DNA from 2 places in the Clostridium sp. 1001283B150225_161107_B6 genome. Region 2 is predicted to be linked to the other one. Evidence: a T-box and tRNA genes for the amino acid it is inferred to sense, from the RefSeq annotation. Region 2 holds a T-box; the other holds one or more tRNA genes.
What was found. A T-box is a leader RNA that pairs with one kind of tRNA and senses whether it is charged. The one in region 2 lies ahead of proS (proline--tRNA ligase), so its partner is inferred to be a tRNA-Pro.
Positions count from the first base shown of each region.

Region 1: it has a tRNA-Pro gene. The T-box ahead of proS (proline--tRNA ligase) is inferred to sense a tRNA for this amino acid. The anticodon was not compared.

Region 1 is NZ_JADNMD010000008.1:255,790-259,205, reverse strand. It holds gene I2H39_RS18915 (lectin like domain-containing protein) at 1-330, shown strand, start outside; gene rdgB (RdgB/HAM1 family non-canonical purine NTP pyrophosphatase) at 393-992, shown strand; gene I2H39_RS18905 (YfcE family phosphodiesterase) at 1,012-1,512, shown strand; tRNA gene I2H39_RS18900 (tRNA-Pro) at 1,602-1,676, shown strand; tRNA gene I2H39_RS18895 (tRNA-Gly) at 1,700-1,770, shown strand; gene I2H39_RS18890 (PRD domain-containing protein) at 2,042-3,416, shown strand, end outside.
Region 2 is NZ_JADNMD010000003.1:312,413-315,828, reverse strand. It holds gene I2H39_RS09910 (AI-2E family transporter) at 48-1,169, shown strand; T-box leader at 1,285-1,503, shown strand; gene proS (proline--tRNA ligase) at 1,593-3,032, shown strand; gene I2H39_RS09900 (nuclear transport factor 2 family protein) at 3,142-3,416, opposite strand, start outside.

The DNA.
Region 1 (3,416 bases), on a different contig from region 2:
CTGCCGGATGCAGGAGCCGGGGAAATGGAGGACGCCCTGGGTAAGCGGATTTTCCTGGCAAAGGGCAGACTGGACAATGCAGGTTATTATACGATTCCATTGGATAAAAAAATCCCCTTGGAGGACAACGAAAAATTTGCTATAATAGTTAAAATAATAACGCCGGGAACCGTACATCCGGTGGCCATTGAATACGATGCCGGGGACGGCATTGCCCAGGTGGACCTGAGGGACGGCGAAGGGTATCTGAGCCATGACGGAAAGGTGTGGGAACATGTGGAGGAAACACAGTCCTGCAACCTGTGCCTGAAGGCATATACAAAGGAATAACAAAGAAATAACTGAGAATAACAAAGGAATAATACAGGAACAGAAGGCAGAGGGCTTTGGACATGGGACACAGAATCATATTTGCAACGGGTAATGAAGGGAAGATGCGGGAAATCCGCCTTATACTGGCTGATTTGGGGCTTCCCATACTTTCCATGAAGGAAGCGGGCGCTGAACCGGAAATCGTGGAGGATGGAGCCACGTTTGGGGAAAATGCCGAGATTAAGGCAAGGGCTGTGTGGAATCTGACCGGAGATATTGTACTGGCGGATGACTCCGGACTGGTGGTGGATTATATCGGCGGGGAGCCCGGTATCTATTCCGCCCGTTATCTGGGTGAGGATACGCCCTATGAGGTTAAGAACCGCAGTATCATAGAGCGCCTTAAGGATGCAGAGGGCCGGGAGCGCAGCGCCCGGTTTGTGTGCAACATTGCAGCCATGCTGCCGGACGGCCGGGTGCTCCACACAGAGGCTGTGATGGAGGGGCTTATTGCCGGGGAGCCGGCCGGAAACGGAGGCTTTGGGTATGACCCAATCCTCTATCTGCCTGAGTTCGGCAGGACATCCGCTGAAATCACCATGGAGCAGAAGAATGAAATCAGCCACAGGGGGAAGGCATTGAGGGCGATGAAGAAAGCCCTGGAAGATGTGCTTAAGTAAGAGATGGAGAGGACGAAGGATGAGGATATTAATTGTCAGTGACACCCACAGAAGGGATGAAAATCTAAAAGAGGTAATCCGGCGTACAGGACCCCTTGATATGCTGATTCATTTGGGAGACGCAGAGGGAAGTGAACACGCCATTGCCACCTGGGTCAATGAGGGCTGCGATTTAGAGATAATTTTGGGAAACAATGACTTTTTCTCATGTCTGGACAAAGAGAAGGAGCTGATGATTGGAACGTATAAGACCCTGCTGACCCATGGTCATTACTATAATGTATCGGTGGGGGCTGAGTACCTGAAACAGGAGGCCAGGGCCAGGGGCTTTGACATTGTCATGTTCGGGCACACCCACAGGCCTTTTTACGAGGTGGAGAAAAAGGAAGGGGATAAGGATTTGATTGTTCTGAATCCGGGAAGCCTGTCCTATCCGCGCCAGGACGGGCATAAACCCTCTTTTATGCTCATGGAAATCGACAAAGAGGGAGAGGCCCATTTTTCGCTGAATTTTCTGTAGGATTTTTGTTGACATTTGTGAAGGCATAGTATATAATAATCCTTGCGTCGTAAGACGGGATTGGATGACAGGTTATATTATGCCGGCGCCGGGGTGTGGCTCAGCTTGGCTAGAGCGCCTGGTTTGGGACCAGGAGGTCGCAGGTTCGAATCCTGTCACCCCGATTACAATTAAATATATTCATTATGCAGGTGTAGTTCAATGGTAGAACACTAGCCTTCCAAGCTAGATACGTGGGTTCGATTCCCATCACCTGCTCTATTTTTTTGTCAGGGAAGCCTTTTGCAGCAGGGCTTCCTTTTTTTGTGCGTCATAACAGGGCTTATTTCCCCCACCTTATATTGCAGAGGCTGTCATGATACAATAGGCAGATATTCACCGGAGCAGGACATATTTGTACAGCAGTATGTACAGTTTTGTCCACATGGCTCCGGACAAATTAAGGAAACCGCAAAACTAACAATCTTCAGGTGCTCTTGCTATAATCAAGTTATCAAAAGGCACCTGGGAGGTATGGAGAGGATAAGACGTGAATTCAAGACAGATTGCATTCCTGAGACTTTTACTGGAACAAGAAGAGTATCTGCCTGTGAGCTGTTATGCAGGAAAGATGGATGTATCGGACAAGACGCTGCGCAGGATGATACCCGGAGTCAATGAGATTCTGGAGTCCTATGGGGGCGCGGTTGAGAGCCGGCCCGGAACCGGAATCAAGCTTGAAATCAGCGGGGAGGAGCGGGAACGGCTGATGAATTCAGCCTACATGATGGAGCTTATGGACTCCAGCACATTATCCAGGTCCTGGAACCAATTGTCCAGAAGAATGGATATAGCCCTGAACCTGCTGCTTTATTCGGATGAGACTACATCGCTGTCCGGCCTTGCCTACAAATATTATGTGAGCAAGAGCAGCATAGCCGGGGACCTGAAAGCCCTGGCGCCTTTTGCCAGAAAGCATGAATTGAACATCAGCCAGGGACACGGGGGGACGTCGGTGGAGGGAACAGAGAGCTGTTTAAGGAAGGCTCTGGCGGAACTGCTGCTGTATATCCTGAATAACAACATGAATGCCAATACCGGAGGAAATCCGTCTGCAGCAGGTATGTTTGAGTCGGATACCCTGATGACCATCCTGGATATCTTCACGGAGGAGGACCTGAATTTTGTGGAAGGGCGCATAAGGCACATTGAGGCGTCCGCCGGATACCGGTTTGATGAGCGGGAGTACATGCAATTTTCCGTGAGTCTGCTGGTAATGATTGACAGGGTGCGGAATGGATTTTTCATGGAGCCGGTCCTTAAAAGCAATTACCGGAAACAGGAAAGGGACCCCTTAGATGCCATTGCATTTGAACTGGCATCACGGATGAGCGGCGCTTACCGCTACACGCTGTCGGTATCGGAAACAGCACATATTTATAACATTCTGTCCTCCACCCATCTGGGGAATTTCCTGATGCACAGGGAGCTGCCGGAGGAGGAGTCCAGGAAGACGGCCGTGGCCTTCGGAGAGGATTTTATCGATGCATTTTCCGTGATTACAGGAATCAACCTGAGGACGAAATCAACATTTTACGTAAATGTGGTGTCCCATATCACGCTGATGCTGAACCGGGCAGCCGCCAGTACGCCGGCCCGGAATCCCATTATAGATATACTGCTGGATAATTATAAGGGAACCATCAACGTATGCCAGATAATATGCAGGATACTGACGGAGAAGTTCAGGCTGCCGGAGATAAGCTTTGATGAGATCTGCTACCTGATGCTGTACATACAGGGGGAGCTGCTGGCGGATGAGGAAAAAATGAATGTGATTCTGGTTTCCAATATGTCCAACAGCATCACAAATATACTGAAGCATAAATTGTCCCAGAACTATCCCCAATGGACCGTGCTGAGCT
Region 2 (3,416 bases):
TTCTTGCACACAGGAAACAGAATAATTTCAGGCCATCGGCTCATACTATGAGGGTACAAAGGAAGTACGAATCAGAAACAGGTGAGTCCATGGAAAAACCCGGTAAGAAACTGAAGAAATTACTAATTATAACAGGAACCACGGGAGCGGTGTATGCAGGATTTAAATACCTGCTGCCCCTCGTGGCTCCTTTTTTCGTGGGTTATATCCTGGCCCTGCTGCTGCGGCCTTCGGCCAGGTTTCTGTCCTACCGCATGAAAATAACGGTAAGGGGAAAACGGCATCATATGCCCATCGGCGTCATCGGCGGCGTGGAATTTCTGGCAGTGCTGTCCGTCCTGGGAGCAGTGCTTTACAGAGGCGCCCTGAAGCTGTGCGCAGAGGGCAAGCTGCTTATGGTACAGCTGCCTGTGTGGCTGGAACAGTTTGATGTGTGGCTCACAGGAAACTGCCACAGGATGGAACATGCCATGGGGCTGAGGGCCGGCTGTGTGGCGGACATGGCAGGGGACATGCTCTATCATATGGTAGATACATGCAAAACAGCCGCCATGCCCTTTCTCATGGCCAACTCCATGTCTGTAATCAGCTGCCTGGCAAAAGGAGCCATTGTAAGCCTTGTGGTGTTCCTGGCAGCCATATTAAGCCTTCAGGAAATGGAGGACCTGCGGGACCGCCGGGACCAGTCCGCCTTCCGCAAGGAATTCAATATGATTGGAAGCCGCCTGGTACAGACAGGGAAAGCCTGGTTCAGGAGCCAGGGAATTATTCTGTTCATAACAACGGGACTGTGCATCGGGGGAATGTTCCTGCTGCGGAATCCCTATTATATCATGGCAGGCATCGGAATCGGCATACTGGATGCCCTTCCCATCTTTGGGACCGGTACGGTGCTTATACCCTGGGCGGTCCTTAAGCTGGCCGTGGGGGACTGGAAACAGGCACTGATTCTCACGGCCCTTTACCTGGTGTGCTACTTCGTGCGTCAGATTCTGGAGGTGCGTATGATGGGCGGCCAGGTGGGTCTGTCTCCTCTTGAGACATTGGCGTCCGTGTATGTGGGGCTGGAACTGTTTGGATTTTTTGGGTTCATACTGGGGCCTTTGGGGCTGCTGCTGATTGAGGATATGGTGGAGGCATGGACGAAAGAGGAAGAGATGGAGACATAGGGGGATACAAGGAATGATTTGTCTGCCACAGAAGCGTCATATGGCGATTCTGTGGTTGACAAAGTCCCAAAACTGACGTAAAATCATTCTTACATAAAGAGATGACCAATTCATAGAAATGACATGGAAAGGGAACAGTAAGCGTGATTGCACGTCACAGAGAGAGGACCGAAGGTGAGAGGTCCTTACGGTTGGCAGATGCTGAACCCACCCTGGAGTCCTGCATGATGAATGCAGCGTATGTCCGGCGTTAACGGATTATGAGAGAACCATGAGGGCGGACAGGGCCCTGAGGTTAATGAGGGTGGTACCGCCGAGTCATTCGGTCCCTTGTGCATAGAGCGCAGGGGACAGGGTGGCTTTTTTAGTTTCATAATGTTAGATATGCAAGGGTCAATGTAAATAACGAAAAGGAGAAGAATCATGGCAGACAACAAGAAAATGGTAGAGGCCATCACATCCATGGATGAGGATTTCGCCCAGTGGTATACGGATGTGGTAAAGAAGGCGGAGCTGTGCGATTATGCCAGCGTCAAGGGATGCATGGTGATTAAGCCGGCCGGCTACGCAATCTGGGAGAACATCCAGAAGGAGATGGACAGAAGGTTTAAGGAGACAGGGGTGCAGAATGTCTACATGCCTATCTTCATACCCGAGAGCCTGTTGGAGAAGGAAAAGGACCATGTGGAGGGATTTGCCCCTGAGGTGGCGTGGGTAACCCATGGAGGACTGGAGGAACTGCAGGAGCGCATGTGCGTCCGGCCTACTTCTGAGACACTGTTCTGCGATTTTTATGCAAAGGACATCCACTCCTACCGCGACCTTCCCAGGGTCTATAACCAGTGGTGTTCGGTTGTGCGCTGGGAGAAGACCACGCGTCCCTTCCTCCGCTCCAGGGAATTCCTGTGGCAGGAAGGTCATACAGCCCATGCATCAGCTGAGGAAGCTGAGGCCAGGACAATCCAGATGCTGAACCTGTACGCTGACTTCTGCGAGGAAGTGCTGGCCATTCCTGTTATCAAGGGCCAGAAGACGGATAAGGAAAAGTTTGCCGGAGCAGAGGCAACCTACACCATCGAATCCCTGATGCACGACGGAAAGGCCCTGCAGTCAGGTACCAGCCATAACTTCGGAGACGGGTTTGCAAAGGCATTTGACATCCAGTTTACGGACAAGGACAATACATTAAAGTATGTACACCAGACTTCCTGGGGCGTGAGCACCCGTATCATCGGCGCCATCATCATGGTGCACGGCGATGACAACGGCCTGGTGCTTCCTCCGAGAATCGCTCCGGTCCAGATTATGGTTGTTCCGGTGCAGCAGCAGAAGGAGGGCGTGCTGGATAAGGCATACCAGCTGAAGGAGCGTCTTACCAAGGCAGGATTTGCCGTAAAGGTGGATGATACGGACAAGAGTCCGGGCTGGAAGTTTGCTGACTGTGAGATGCGCGGCGTACCCCTCCGCGTGGAGATAGGACCAAAGGATATAGAGAAGAACCAGGCCGTGCTGGTGCGCAGGGATAACCATGAGAAGAGCTTTGTATGCCTGGATGAGCTGGAGTCAAGAGCAGGCGAAATGCTGGATACCATCCATGACTCCATGCTGGAGAAGGCAAGAAAGCACAGGGATGCCCACACCTATACAGCAGCCGGATGGGATGAATTTGTGGATACCGTCAACAATAAGCCCGGCTTTGTAAAAGCCATGTGGTGCGGCTGCCTGGAGTGCGAGGAAAAAATCAAGGAAGTGGCCGGCGCCACATCCAGATGCATCCCCTTTGAGCAGGAGAAGCTGTCCGACACATGTGTCTGCTGCGGGAAACCGGCGAAGAAAATGGTTTATTGGGGCAAGGCGTACTAAAAAATATATAGAAATGGCAGATGCAGGACCAGACCTGTATCTGCCGTTTTTTTATGCACGGAAAAGAAATACCTGGAGAGGAAACATCCGGAAAGGCGTTCCTGCGGGTTTATACCCCCAGCCATCTGCTGCTGGCTTCATATAACCGGGCAATGGTTTCCGGCCGGTCTTCCCCGGCCAGGTCCCCGTTGGGATGTCCGCCGTATTTGACCTGACGGAGCATCATATTGGCATAGGTGGGACGGTACTGGGACAATTCCTCCCGGCTGGCGCAGAAGGAACCATGTGTAAAGGCGGATTTCATAGTATCCTTCTCATAGATGGCGTCCATGGTGAGAAGTTTCCATATCCCGTTGCGTTTCTCTGCCCGGTAGTGGAGACGCG